2 regions of the Luteibacter sp. 9133 genome follow, and region 2 is predicted to be linked to the other one. Evidence: riboswitches for the same ligand, from Rfam matches in the RefSeq annotation. Region 2 holds a riboswitch; the other holds the start of a gene.
The links. Region 2 has a riboswitch for thiamine pyrophosphate ahead of thiC (phosphomethylpyrimidine synthase ThiC). Riboswitches for the same ligand answer to the same signal wherever they lie in the genome.
Positions count from the first base shown of each region.

Region 1: linked by a shared signal. The riboswitch ahead of FA87_RS16730 (TonB-dependent siderophore receptor) and the one ahead of thiC (phosphomethylpyrimidine synthase ThiC) in region 2 are both predicted to bind thiamine pyrophosphate.

Region 1 is NZ_JUHO01000001.1:3,829,001-3,836,269, forward strand. It holds gene pssA (CDP-diacylglycerol--serine O-phosphatidyltransferase) at 1-86, shown strand, start outside; gene pnuC (nicotinamide riboside transporter PnuC) at 108-677, opposite strand; gene FA87_RS16730 (TonB-dependent siderophore receptor) at 679-2,862, opposite strand; TPP riboswitch at 2,919-3,015, opposite strand; gene FA87_RS16735 (phosphotransferase) at 3,037-4,170, opposite strand; gene FA87_RS16740 (MASE1 domain-containing protein) at 4,353-5,306, shown strand; gene FA87_RS16745 (hypothetical protein) at 5,356-5,805, opposite strand; tRNA gene FA87_RS16750 (tRNA-Gln) at 6,056-6,129, opposite strand; gene rpsI (30S ribosomal protein S9) at 6,190-6,582, opposite strand; gene rplM (50S ribosomal protein L13) at 6,592-7,020, opposite strand.
Region 2 is NZ_JUHO01000001.1:540,224-547,492, forward strand. It holds gene FA87_RS02160 (TolC family outer membrane protein) at 1-465, opposite strand, end outside; gene FA87_RS02165 (protein-L-isoaspartate O-methyltransferase) at 500-1,159, opposite strand; gene FA87_RS02170 (TetR/AcrR family transcriptional regulator) at 1,521-2,186, shown strand; TPP riboswitch at 2,222-2,320, shown strand; gene thiC (phosphomethylpyrimidine synthase ThiC) at 2,397-4,244, shown strand; gene FA87_RS02180 (DUF892 family protein) at 4,379-4,969, shown strand; gene FA87_RS02185 (DUF2333 family protein) at 5,016-6,035, shown strand; gene ppa (inorganic diphosphatase) at 6,123-6,656, opposite strand; gene FA87_RS02195 (prolyl oligopeptidase family serine peptidase) at 6,719-7,269, opposite strand, start outside.

The DNA.
Region 1 (7,269 bases), 3.3 Mb from region 2:
CCACGCTGGGCCTGCATCCGCTGGCCCTGATGTTCGCGGTCTCCGGAGCACTGATGGTCAGCCGCATCCGCATTCCGAAGCTCTGACCGGGCAGGCGCCGATCCTGCTCAGGCCGTGACCGGCCGCGCCGGTTCACGGCGCCATGCGCGCAGGCCGATCACCGCCAGCACCACGAATCCCGCGTACAGCACGGCCGTGACCGGCAGTGCCTTGTAGACGTATTCACCGACGTAGAGCACGTCGACGACGATCCAGAGCCACCACGCGGCGACGTGTCGTCTTGCCTGCCACCATTGCGCGACGAGGCTGAACGCGGTGAGCCCGGCATCAAGCCACGGCAAGGAGGCGTCGGTCCAGCGATGCATCGCGTAACCGAGGGCCAGTGCCGCCCCCGCGCCGACCGCGAGATGTGTAAACGCACTCCGACCATCCAGATCGGCGACGCGGACGTGACCGCTCCCATCCAGATTGCGTCGCCAGCGATGCCAGCCGTAGAGGATCAACAGGGCGAAAGCGATCTGCAGCAGCGTGTCGGAATAGAGCCTGGCGTCGACGAAGATCCACGCGTAGGCGATGACGGAAACCAGCCCCACTGGCCAGCACCACGGACTGCGTCGCGCCGTGAGCCACACGGCGGCCGCGCTCACCAGCGCGGCCGCCAGTTCGAACCACGACAGCTCAAAGTTCATAGGTCACCGAGAGACGGGCCAGGCGCGGCATGCCGGGGAACAGGTAGGCGTCGCCGCCCGAGGTCCCCGTGTCGCGCCAGTAGAAGCGATTGAAGACGTTATCGACATTCAGACGCCATGTCATCGCATGGCCGCTCACCGTGGTCGCGTAACGAAGCCCGGCATCGAACACATGGTAGCCGGGCACGCGCGTGGCGCCGTCCGGCGTCGCCACGTTGCTGCTCGCGTAACGCCAGCCGCCCAGCACGGCAAGCCCCTGAACGAAGGGCAAGCTGTAGTCGGCGTACACGGCGGTGCGCCAGCGTGGCACGTTGACCACCTGGTGATCTTCATAAGACGGCGCACCGGTATTCTCCGCACGCGCGCGGATCGCATTGCCACTCGCCGTAATGCGCAGCCGGTCGGTAACCTGCCCGGCCAGATTCAACTCGATGCCCGTATGCACCTCCTGTCCCTGCTGGACAAAAGTGAAGCCTTCCGCCGTGTCATCCGGACGAGCGAACTGATACGACTGGCGGATGCGATACAAGGCGACCTGCAGGTCGAGCACATCGCTCACGGCATATTTCACGCCCGCCTCGACCTGGCGCGAATGCAGCGGTGCGAGCGTCGTGCCGCCGTTGGAGGTCCAGTAAGGCGCTTCGCGACCGAGCGAGATGCCTTCGCCGTAACTCAGGTACGTCGTCAGCGGCGTCGTCGGCTGCCACAACACCGCTGCCTGCGGCAGCGTCTTCGTCTCGCGTGTATCGCGCTCGAGTGCGCCGGTGTCGTCGTAGGCGCGCTCGTCCAGCTTGACCAGACGCGCGCCGGCCAGAACCTGCCACTGCTCACCCATGTGCATGCGATCGATCGCGAACAACGTGCGCTGCCAGCTGGTCAGGCGACGCACGGACGCGCCGGGCTGGTTCGGCGACGGGTCGAAAACGGGCACGACGCGATCGTCGATGTTGGCCGTGCCGACATAGTCGTAGACGTAAGGGAGCTGGTCGACCGTGCGACGGAACGCGCTGGCGCCGAGGTTGATCTCGTGATCGAGCGCACCGGTGGCGAAGCTGCCCGTGACCACGCCACGCACCTCGTCGTTCTGACGCGTGTCGTCGGGGCTGCGGTAGTCATAGACGTCGTAGTCACCGTTCGGTGCGAAGAAGTAACCGGGTGTGGCACCCGATGCGCACGACTCGGCGTAGAAGCACCCATAGGCAAACGCGACGTTGTCGTCGATCACCGTATGGCTGTGACCCGCCGACACCTGGGCGTTCCAGGTGTCGCTGAAGCGGTAGTTGAAGCGCAGCGACGTGTTGCTCGAATGGATACCTACCGGTCGCTGCCAGGGCTGGTAGCCGAGCAGTCGGGTGCGACTCGGGTGCGCCGGAATCGCCGTTCCACCAAGCAGCTGATAACCCGATGCGGAATTGCCACCGCTGGTCTGGTAGTCGGTGTCGAGGAGCAAGGTCGCCTGTTCGTTGATCTTCCAGTCGGCGCCGATCGACAGGAAGCTGCGACGCCCATCGGTGTGTTCAATGGCACCGTGCGTCTTTTCGTTGGCGGCATTCACCCGCACGCCGAACGACGGGGTAAACCATGTGCCAAGGTCGAGCGCTTCGTAGCTCGAGCCATGCGAGTCGGTGCCCAGCGTGAGGTTGTGCACCTCGGCTGGACGCTTGCTGACGTAATTGACCAGGCCACCCGGCTCGACCACGCCCGCCTCGAGACCGCCGAGACCCTTCAGCACTTCGACGCGCTCCTTACCCTCCAGCGCCTGCAGCTGCTCCGCGGACATCATCATGCCGTTGAAGCGAAAGCCTGTCGCGAGATCCAGCGGAAAACCGCGGATGGATACGTCCTGGTAGTAACCCGCCGGCGCGTAGTTGTCGTTGATCGCCGCGTCTCCGCGCACCAGCTCGCTGAGCGTGCGCGGCTGGCGATCGTCGATCTGTGCGCGGGTGATCACGGTGATGGCGGCCGGCGTGTCGTGCAGCGCCGCGCTGCCGAAGCTGCCGAAGGTGTCCAGCTGCGAGTCCGCGGCGTGGTAGCCGTCGGTCGCCGACGCGTGCACGTCGATGGTCGGCAGGGTTCGGGCCTGCTGCTGCGGGGCGGCATGGTCGTCCAAGGCCTGGGCCAGCGGAGCAAGGGCGAGCAGGGCCAGGGCGAGCGGGGTACGGGCAAGAGTCATCGTCGTCTTCGGGTTCACGGACGAAGCGACGGCGAACCACGCCGCCCGACAGGGCGTTTGTGGTTCTGCAAGCTCCCTACGCCGGTACTAACCGGGTCAGGTTCCAAGGGACTCTCTCAGCCCGGCGTATGCCGGGCACCCCCGCTTCTAGAACGCCTATTGAAGCACGAAATGTCAGCGCGCGTGACGGAGGGCGTCGAGCAGTCCCTGCCCTTCGGTCCCGGCGAACCAGCGGGCATGGCCCAGCAGGAAGGTCCGATAGGCCACGTCGGCGTGATCGCGGCGCCGCGTGATGCCTTCGAAATACTCCACCTCGGAGAGCGCGAAATCCACGTGGACGACGGGCAGGACATCGGCAAGCGCGGCCAGGTCCGCCGGAGCGAGCGGTCGGACGGACCGATAGCCGTCGAGCAGGCCGAGAGCCAGATCGATACGGGCAATCCCGCCCTGTTCGATGTCGAGCCACGCGATGGCGTTCCGCTCGATCGCCGTAGCCAGGTCGAACAGTGCGAACGTGCGCGCGGACAGGCCGAAGTCCAGCACGTCGGTGATTCGCCCCGCATCGCTCGCGTCGCTCCAGCAGAGGTTGGAGACGTGCCAGTCGCCGTGAGTCCACAAAGGCGTTTGTCGCGCTACGGCCAGGGCCGCAGCCCGCGTCCAAGGGCCGAGAACCATACCCACGTCGTCGCGCCAGTCGCGCTCGCTCAGATAGGCGGCGAGCGCCGGGCGTCCGGGCAGCTGTCCGGCCAGTACCGAGACGGGGTCGGCTGCCGAGAGCATCTCGGCTCGGGCGACCAGCAGGTGGGTCCCCCGCTGCGGCGCATCGTAGCCTTCCGCCGCAAGGTGCAGCCGCGCGAGCATCGCACCCGCGGCATGCGCGTGCGCGGCGCCGCCCGCGGGCGACCACGAAAACGCGTCGCGGTAGACATCGTTCCCGGTCGCGGACCGATGCACTTCGTAGACCCAGTCGCCCCTGGACACCGAGGAGCGGCCCGTCGCGTCACCGAGGACAAGCGGCACGGGGATCCCACGCGCGCGCAAGTGCGTCGCGAAACGATGTTCTTCGGCCAGCGTCCGCTTGTCGCGCAGACTCATGTGGTGCCGTTTGACGAAGACCTCGCCGGCCGAGGTGCTGACACGTGCCGCCGCCGACAGCGGGCGGGGACTGTGCCAGACGATGGCGTACGGCCCCTTCAACGAAGGGTAGCCGTCGAGCAGCGATGCCACCTCGTCTTCCGTCAGCGGCGGCCAGTCCGGTGCCTGCTGGTCGCCCGCGAGGCCGTGAGAAAGGTGGACTTCGTCGCTCATTCCGCCAGTGTATCGGACCCGCCATGCCCGCCTCACCCGCGCGCGGAAACGGCAAATTTACCAATTCGCCGTTTATTCGATGGCGAGCGGGCCGATAACCCTTCAAACTAGGCATGCCGATCGCGGAAAGCGTCGCTACCGACTGCTCCGATCGGCCACCCGGAAGGCAGAAGGGGTCGAATGTGCGTGCACTGAACAAGGATCCGTTAGTCTGGGGGCGCTATGTCGCCGTCGCGGGCGCGTATGCCGCCTGCTACGAGCTCACGCGCAACTTTTCATTTTCGCACTGGATGCTCCCTGCCGGCCTGCGCCTGGCCTGCCTGCTGCTTGTTCCCCGTCGCTTCTGGCCCGCGCTCGCTGTCGGCGAAGCCCTTCCCGTCGCTGAAATGGCCGCGCTGCATGCGCATGCTTTCGGCGTGCTCTGGGCCTGCCTCGTCTCGATCCCGACGATCGGCCTGTGCATGCCGGCGGTGATATGGATCCGGCGTCATGCGGACCTGCGTCGCGCCGACGGCCAGATCAACATGAACATGATCATGGTGGCGACGCTTGCCTGCGCCCTCATTGGCGGCGGTGCCAGCACCTTTACGCTGTCGATCGTGCAGATGGGCGATGGCTCGCCCAATCCCGTGGTCGAAGTACAGGACTTTCTGATTTATTTCCTCGGTCAGTACCTGGGCGCCCTTACGCTCACGCCGACCATCATGGCGATGCGCGAGCGCATGGCTGCCCTGCCCGGTGGCATCGTCACCTGGCACGCCGTGCGGTCCAGCCCGCTGGCGCGCGATACGCTGCTGATCGTCGTACCCTCGCTCGCGATCCTGATCTTCCTCGCGTCACAGGTCGTCGAGGGCACCGCCGCGCTGCAGAGCGTGCGCATGGCGATGGCGGTTCCCGTCATCCTGCTGACCTGGCGGCACGGCTGGCACGGCAGCGCGGTGGCCGGCATGCTCGCCAGCATCGCTCTCGCATCGACATCGTCGTTCCTGACGGAGCCGCTGATGATCCAGGCGCAGGTCGTGCTGTCGCTGGTGATCTTCACGTCCCTGCTGTTCGGTGTACGAGTGGCTCGCCGCATCGCGGCGAACCACCCGGTGGTGCTGAAAGGCGCCTGCCGGGAACCCAGTCAGCGCTGACCGAAAGGTCCCGGGCGGAACGACGCCCCGGTCTTTCCCTCTTCCTCGATCACGGACCGTGGCCATTGCAGTCGCGTACCGTGGGGCATTCGCCGGCAAGGAGAGCCGTAATGCGCACGGTCCCATCCGCCTGCGTGGCCGCCTTCACCTGGACCGTGCCATCGTTATAGACCGTCTCCGACGTACCACCGGCCGGGGTGTCCAGCGGTTCATCCGGCGTGGAGACGCCGGCCGCGTCGGAACCGACCGGCGTACCCACGAGCGCGTAAGGCGTGCGGGCGACCGCACCGCGCACCTTTCCGCTCGCGTCGTTGACCTGGATATAGCGGGTCGTTCCGCGCTGGAACACGTAGACGTGGTAGTTCGGGCTGGCGCTGACGTCGGTCGCGTTCGGCCAGGATTGACCCAGCCCCGACAGAGCGGTCTGGGCGTGAGCGGCGCCGAGGCCGAGCGAAGCGACGACGAGGCAGGCGAGCGTGGAGCGGGCAAAGCTACGCATGGTGGATCCTCCTGGGCTGTGTGGAGCAAGTCTGGACGCTGTGCGCGTCAGATCCTGCGACTCGGTCAGGGCAGTGCCATGACCGATTTATCCACTTTCGCCCATCGCCAGAGGCCCCTGTCGGGCGGCTGCCGATTACGCTCACAGCTGTACCGTCGCCGGGCTCCCTGGCACGCCTGGGGTTCACCATCGTGAGGATCACGCACGCAGAAAAAGAAAAGCCCCCGATTTCTCGGGGGCTTTTCAGTGGTGGCTGGGAGACTAGGATTCGAACCTAGATAAGCAGCGTCAGAGGCTGCGGTCCTACCGTTAGACGATCTCCCAATAAACCGGGTTTCGACGCGCTCTGACCTTGAAGCGTCGAACTTTGAAGCACTAAACCGATTAGCGCTTCGAGAACTGCGTTGCGCGGCGGGCCTTGTGGAGACCGACCTTCTTACGCTCGACTTCACGAGCGTCGCGGGTCATGAAACCAGCCTTACGGAGCGGCGACTTCAGCGCTTCGTCGTATTCGACGAGGGCGCGAGCGATGCCGAGGCGGATGGCGCCGGCCTGACCCGTGATGCCGCCACCAGCGACGGTGACCATGATATCAAACTTTTCGACATTTTCGGTCAGTTCGAGCGGCTGACGCACGATCATGCGCGAGGTCTCGCGGCCGAAGAACTGGTCGAGCGGCTTGCCGTTGACCACGATGCCACCGGTGCCCTTGCGAAGGAACACGCGGGCGGCGGAGGTCTTGCGGCGGCCGGTACCGTAATTCTGCTGGATAGCCATCATAGTTCCTTAGATTTCCAGCGCCTGGGGCAGCTGAGCGGTATGCGGATGCTCGGCGCCGCCGTATACCTTGAGCTTACGGTACATAGCGCGACCCAGCGGGTTCTTCGGAAGCATGCCCTTGACGGCGATTTCGATGACTCGCTCCGGATGCGTGGCGAGCAGATCCTTGAGACTCGTGGTCTTCAGGTTGCCGACGTAGCCGGTGAAGCGGTGGTACATCTTGTCGTCCAGCTTGGCACCGGTCACAGCCACCTTCTCGGCGTTGATCACGACGATGTAATCGCCGGTATCGACGTGGGGGGTGAACTCGGGCTTGTGCTTGCCGCGGAGGCGACGCGCGATCTCGGTCGACAGACGACCGAGCGTCTTGTTCGTGGCATCAACCACGAACCAATCACGCTTGACGCTTTCCGGCTTGGCGGTGAACGTTTTCATTTCAAATACCTGGTTTGCCGCCTTGCAGGGCGGAACACGGAATCGGTGAAAGCAAAGGCGCGAGAGAATAGCTGACTTTTCCCTCATCGCGCAAGCCCACCGTGCAGGTGAGCTTCGGGCCGACAATCATAACATGATGACCGGGCCGTTTCACAAGCCTCCCGGATGACGAGGCCGACGTGCGCGACAAGCAGCCGCAGCAACTTCACCTTTCTCCGGGAGCCGAGCATTGTAACGTGTGTCATCCCC
Region 2 (7,269 bases):
CTTGGCGAAGGTCAGGGCGTCGTCGTTGGTCAGGACCTGAAAATAGGCCGTGGCCACGCGCGTGGAGAGCTGCTGCAAAGCGGCTTCGTACGTGGCGTCCTGTGCCTGCGACGACGACTTGGCGGCCTTCAGATCGGCGTACCTGCTGAAGTCGAGCACGCTCTGGGTGACCGTGGCCGACTCGCTGCGCGTGCGGGTATGGCCGAGGTCCGTGCCCGTGGTCGTGTCGCGATCCGGACCATTCTGATCCGTCTGGGTGATACCCAGCTGCGCGCTGATCTGCGGGAGCAGCAGCGCACGGCTTTGTACGACGGTTTCACCCGTGGCGAGACGGGTGGAATCGGCCTGCGACAGCACCGGATCGTTGGCCCGGGCCTGGCGGTAGGCGTCGAGCAGGTCTTCAGCGTGGCTCGCGAACGGCGTCGCGGCCAGTGCCAGCGCGACGGTGAGCAGCTTCAAGCGCATGGTTTCGCCTCGTGGGTGATGGGAGATCTTTGGGTCAAAGCACGAAGCGCTTCACCGGCGCGGCATGCGCCAGGTAAGGAAGGTCCGTTTCAAACAGCGATTCCTCGCGATAGCGGCCGTCACCCTCGTGGGTGAGGAGGACCGCCGTCTGAGCGGGGGAATTGCCGCGTATGACGAACATGCGCCCGCCCGGCTTGAGCCAGCGCACGAATTTTTCGGGAACCGCATGGACGGCGCCCGTGACCACGACGGCATCGAAAACGCCCGTCGGCTGGTAGCCGTTGACGGCTTCGGCGGTTTCCACCGTGGCGTTGACCACCGAGGCGGCGGCGAGGCGCTCGCGGGCGGCGTCGACGAAGTCGGCGTGCATGTCGATGCTGGTCACCTTGCCGGCGAGGCGGGCGAGGCAAGCCGTCAGGAAGCCCGAGCCGGTACCGATTTCCAGCACCTCGTCGGTCTTCTTCAGTTCCAGGGCCTGCAGCACGCGACCCTCGACCACCGGCTTCATCATCACTTCGCCGTGGCCCAGCGGCAGGGTCAGGTCGGCGAAGGCGACATTACGGTGGGACGGCGCGACGAAATCTTCGCGACGGACGCCCTTCAGCGTCTCCAGGACGTCGGCATCGAGGACTTCCCAGGGACGAACCTGGTTCTCGACCATGTTCTGACGTGCCTGCTCGAAATTCATCGCCATGGTTTTTGGATCCCGTACGAAAAGCTGAAAAAGGTTCGAAAGGATAAGCGCTTAGCGCCCGTTTTCCCAATGTTGCCAAGGCTGCGGGTGCGCCACCGCCCGAGCTAAGTGCCGGAAGTCACCGGACCGGGCTGACGGAAGTCATGCCTGACCGTGCCTTCACTCGCTGGCGCCTGAACGATGAATGGTGCAAGCCCCTGAACGCCTTGGGTTTACCCGGGCAGTGGCCCCACTTCATTGTAATCCGCCGCGCAGCGCTTCCGTCGTACCGCCACCTTGAGGCTCATGCCGCAGGAGTGGTGGAAATAACTGAACCGCTGCGTATAATAAAGTCATAATTTCTGTTTGTGAAGGTGCAGCCATGAACGCCAGCCCGAAAATGAAGAGCCAGGGCCCGGGGCGTCCCAAGGACATGGAGAAGCGCGCGGCTATCCTGGATGCCGCCAAGGCGCTCTTCACGCAGGGCGGCTTCGCGGGCACCAGCATGGATGCGGTCGCGGCATCCGCGGGCGTTTCCAAGCTCACCGTGTACAGCCACTTCGGCGACAAGGACAACCTTTTCCGTGAAGTCATCCGTGCGCACGTACAGGAGCGCCTGCCGGACGACCTGTTCGACTTCAGCCCGGGCGCGGACATCCGCGTCACGCTGACCAACATCGCCAGCCGGCATGCGGCGATGGAGACCAACACCGAGTCCGTCGGTACGTTCCGCGCGATTCTTTCCGATTGCCAGTCGGGCGGTAATCCGCGTTTCGGTCGCCTGGTCTGGGAGGAAGGCCCGGCACGTATGCACAAGCTGGTGATGCGCCTGCTCGAGGGCGCCACCTCGCGTGGTCAGCTCGAAATCGTCGACATTTCCCGTGCGACCACGCAGTTCCTCGCGCTGCTCAAGGGCGACCTGCTCATCCGGCGCCTGTTTGGCTGCGAAGACTGCGCCGTGCAGTTCGGCGAGGAGGTCAAGGCCAATGCCCTGGCGGCCGTCGACATGTTCCTCCGCGCCTATGAGCCGCGCTCGTCCCAGGGCTGAGCGCTCGCTTCCCGCCCCGCTTCGTGGTTGAATCGCCCTCGAAGCGGGGGTGCCCAAGCAATTGCGCGGGCTGAGAGAGTCCCTTCGAACCTGATCCGGTCCGTACCGGCGTAGGAAGCTTCGTCCACGACAGGCAACGTGCGTCCATGCACGGGGCACGGCGTGGCGGCGCCGTCCGCTTCTCCCTTATCCGCAAGGTACGAGAAGCCGATGAACGCCAGTCCCACCGATCTTGCCCGCGCCGCGCGCGAGCTTTCCACCTCCGTCACCACGCCGATCGCCGGCTCGCGCAAGATCCACATCGGCGGCAGCCGGGCGGACGTTCGCGTCGCCATGCGCGAGATCGCGCAGTCGGCCACGCCCACGCTGTTCGGCGGAGAGGCGAACCCGCCCATCGTCGTCTACGACACCTCGGGGCCTTATACGGATCCGGCGCACACGGTCGACCTGGCCGCGGGGTTGCCTGCGCTGAGGGCAGGCTGGATCGAGGAGCGGGGCGACGTCGAGCGCCTCGATGGGCTTTCCTCGGCGTTCGGCCGCTCGCGCGTGCACGACCCACGCCTCGATGCCTTCCGCTTCGGCAGCACGCGCCTGCCGCTTCGGGCGAAGGCTGGCGCCAACGTCACCCAGATGCACTACGCGCGCCGCGGAATCGTCACGCCGGAGATGGAATACATCGCGATCCGCGAGAACCAGCGCATCGAGGCGCTGGCCGACAGTGCCCTGCGCACGCAGCATCGTGGGGAAGCGTTCGGCGCCGCTTTGCCCGGGCGCATCACGCCGGCGTTCGTGCGCGATGAAGTCGCGCGTGGTCGCGCCATCATTCCGGCCAACATCAACCATCCCGAAGCCGAGCCGATGATCATCGGCCGTCATTTCCTGACCAAGATCAACGCCAACATCGGCAACAGCGCGGTCAGCTCCGGCATCGCGGAAGAAGTCGAAAAGCTGGTCTGGGCGATCCGCTGGGGCGCCGACAACGTCATGGACCTTTCCACGGGGAAGCACATCCACGAGACGCGCGAATGGATCATCCGCAACTCGCCCGTGCCTATCGGTACCGTGCCCATTTATCAGGCGCTGGAAAAGGTCGGCGGCGTGGCCGAGGAACTCACGTGGGACATCTTCCGCGACACGCTGATCGAGCAGGCGGAGCAGGGCGTCGACTATTTCACGATCCACGCGGGCGTCCTGCTCCGCTTCGTGCCCCTCACCGCCAAGCGCGTTACCGGCATCGTCTCCCGGGGCGGATCGATCATGGCCAAGTGGTGCCTCGCCCATCATCGCGAGAACTTCCTCTACACGCACTTCGAGGACATCTGCGAAATCATGAAGGCGTACGACGTGTCCTTCAGTCTCGGCGATGGCCTGCGTCCCGGTTGCGTGGCGGATGCCAATGACGCGGCGCAGTTCGGTGAGCTGGACACACTGGGCGAACTGACGAAGCTGGCGTGGAAGCACGACGTGCAGACCATGATCGAAGGTCCCGGCCACGTGCCGATGCAGCTGATCAGGGAGAACATGGAACGTCAGCTGGAGAAGTGCCACGAAGCGCCGTTCTACACGCTGGGCCCGCTCACCACCGATATCGCGCCCGGGTACGACCACATCACCAGTGCGATCGGCGCCGCGATGATCGGCTGGTTCGGCACGGCGATGCTCTGCTATGTGACGCCCAAGGAACACCTCGGTCTGCCCAATCGTCAGGACGTACGCGACGGCATCATCGCCTACAAGATCGCCGCCCACGCGGCCGATCTCGCCAAGGGGCATCCGGGGGCGCAGGTGCGCGACAACGCGCTGTCGAAGGCACGTTTCGAATTCCGCTGGGACGACCAGTTCAACCTGGGGCTCGATCCGGACAAGGCCCGCGAATTTCACGACGAGACCATGCCGAAAGACGCACACAAATCCGCGCATTTCTGCTCGATGTGCGGTCCGAAGTTCTGTTCCATGAAAATCACCCAGGACGTGCGCGATTTTGTCGCGGAGCAGGGCATGGCGGAAAAGAGCATGGAGTTCGTGGCACAGGGCGCCGAGGTGTACCGAAAGGCCTGACGGCGTGGCCGGGTGCCTGCGCCGGCAGGCCCCAACGCCGGTGGCGTGCTCCGCAAACCCTTCACCCCGCCTTCCCGGCGGGGCCCTTAACGTCTCCGGCCATACCTAAACCCACTCTCCCAGGAGACCAGGCCATGGCCAGCAGCAAGCCTTTCATCAGCGATATTGAGAACATCCGTAAGCGTGCGCGTCAGCACATCGACGACGGCGCGGTGACCGCCGGCTATCGCGCCGATCGCGAAACGGTGATCAAACTGCTCAATGAAGCCCTCGCGACGGAGATCGTCTGCGTGCTTCGCTACAAGTTCCATTACTACATGGCACCGGGTATTCATTCGCAGAGCGTCAAGTCGGAATTCCTGGAACACGCCAACGAGGAACAGGGCCACGCCGACCGCATCGCCGAGCGCATCACCCAGCTCGACGGTACGCCCAATTTCAATCCGGAGGGCCTGCTTTCCCGCAGCCACGCCGATTATGTCGAGGGCACCACGCTGGTCGACATGATCAAGGAAGACCTGATCGCCGAGCGCATCGCCATCGACAGCTACCGTGAGATCGTCACGTACATCGGCGACGACGACCCGACCACGCGCCGCATCATGGAAGACATCCTTGCGCAGGAAGAAGAGCACGCCGAGGACATGGCGACGCTGCTGGAGAACCTCGGCGCCAAGGGCGAGCCGACGACGACCTGGGAACCCTCGAACCCCTCCGCGCACTGATTGGGTAAGCTAGGCGCTCACGTTCGCGACGATAAGGAAAGACATCATGAATGCGACCGCCTCACCCGCGCCGACCCCACGTCGGCGCAACCCTGTCGGACTGCTGGTCGCCGTGCCGATCGCGATCCTGATCCTCGTCATCCTGTTCTTCATGTGGTGGTGGGACAAGGAGCCTGAACAGTTCGACCCGGTTACCGTCACCACGGCGCACATGAAAGACATCGGCAGGCCGCTGAGCACCGGTGCCGTCACCACGTATACGCTGATCCGCTCCGTCGACACCCTGATGGACAAGCGCGGTGGCTACCTCAGCAACGACAAGATGCCGCCGGGCGTGTTCATGGACAACATGCCGAACTGGGAATTCGGTTCGCTGACCGCCTCGCGCGACCTGTCGCGCGCGTTGCGCAACGACCTCAGCCGGTCGCAGACGCAGTCCACCGAGGACAAGGATCTGGGCGAGGCCGATCCGCTGCTCAACAGCCCCAACGATCGCTGGTTGTTGCCGAGTTCGGAGTCGCAGTATTCGAAGGCGGTGGACGATCTGGAGAAGTATCTGGGTCGTCTGAGCGATGCGGAAGACGCCAACGCGCACTTCTACGCACGCGCGGATAACCTCGCGGACTACCTGCAGACAGTGTCGGCGCGCCTCGGCTCCCTCTCGCAGCGGCTGTCCGCAGCGGCGGGACAGCTCAAGGTGGATGCGGCGCCCAACGCCGACGTCAGCGGCAACGCCGGCCCGGCACGGGCGGTGTACGTCAAGACGTCCTGGAACAAGATCGACGACAACTTCTACGAAGCGCGTGGCTACACGTGGGCGTTGCTGGAGCAGCTCAAGGCCATCCGCCACGACTTCGCGCCAATCCTGCGAAGCAAGAATGCGGATGCCAGTCTGCAGCAGGTGATTCGTGAACTGGAGGAATCGCAGAAGGCGCTCGGCAGCCCGGTGGTGCTCAATGGTTCGCCGTTCGGATTCTTCGCCAACCACTCGCTGGTGATGGCGAATTACATCTCGCGAGCGAATGCCGCGATCATCGATCTGCGCGGGCTGTTGAACCGCGGGTAACAAAAACAATGTAGGAGCTCGCCCTGCGCGCGAACCTGAAACATCGCGCGCAAGGCGCGCTCCTGCATATGTTGCCGACCGTCGTTCTTAGTGGTCGGCCTTGTAACGATCCATGCCCGCCAGAATCTCGGCCTTGGCCTCAGCGGCGCCGACCCAGCCGTCGACCTTGACCCACTTGCCCTTCTCCAGATCCTTGTAGTGCTCGAAGAAGTGGCCGATGCGCTCCAGCCAGTGGCCGGAAACCTGCTCGATGTCCTTGATGTGCGCGTAGCCCGCGAACACCTTCTCCACCGGAACCACGACGAGCTTCTCGTCGGCGCCGGCTTCGTCGGTCATCTTCAGCATACCGACCGGGTGGCAACGGATCACCGAGCCCGGGACCAGCGACAGCGGCAGGATCACCAGGGCGTCCAGCGGATCGCCGTCTCCGCCCAGGGTGCCAGGCACATAGCCGTAGTTGCACGGGTAGCGCATCGGCGTGGAGAGGATGCGGTCGACGAAGATCGCGCCGCTTTCCTTGTCCACTTCGTACTTGACCGGCTCGGCGTCCTTGGGGATTTCGATGATGACGTTGATTTCGTCCGGCACATTCTTGCCGGCGGGAACGAGATGCAGACCCATGGGATTCCTTGACGATTCAGTGGGGTAGAAGAACGGCCGGGTAGCATAAAGCCTTTTGCGGCCTATTTCAGGTGGTCCCAGAGGTACGTGTAGCTCAGTGCGTTCATGAAGGCCGACTGCTTGTTGTCCGCCGCCGCGCCGTGTCCACCCTCGAGGTTCTCGTACAACGCCGCGTCGAAACCCATGGCCTGCATGCGGGCCGCCATCTTGCGGGCATGCACGGGGCCCACGCGGTCGTCGCGGGTCGAGGTGGTGAACAGCACCGCCGGATAATGCGTGCCCTTGTGCAGGTTGTGGTACGGCGAGAAGGTCTGGATGTACTTCCACTCCTCCGGCTTGTCCGGGTCGCCGTATTCCGCCATCCACGAGGCACCGGCCGACATATGCGTGTAGCGCCTCATGTCGAGCAGGGCGACCTGGCTGACCACCGCGCCGTACAACTGGGGGTACCGGGTCAGCATATTGCCGGCCAGAAGACCGCCGTTGCTGCCGCCCATCATGCCCAGATGCTTCGGACTGGTGATCTTGCGGTCGATCAGGTCCTGCGAGACCGCCGCGAAATCCTCATAGGCGCGGGGACGGTTGGCCTTGACGGCCGCCTGGTGCCAGCGTG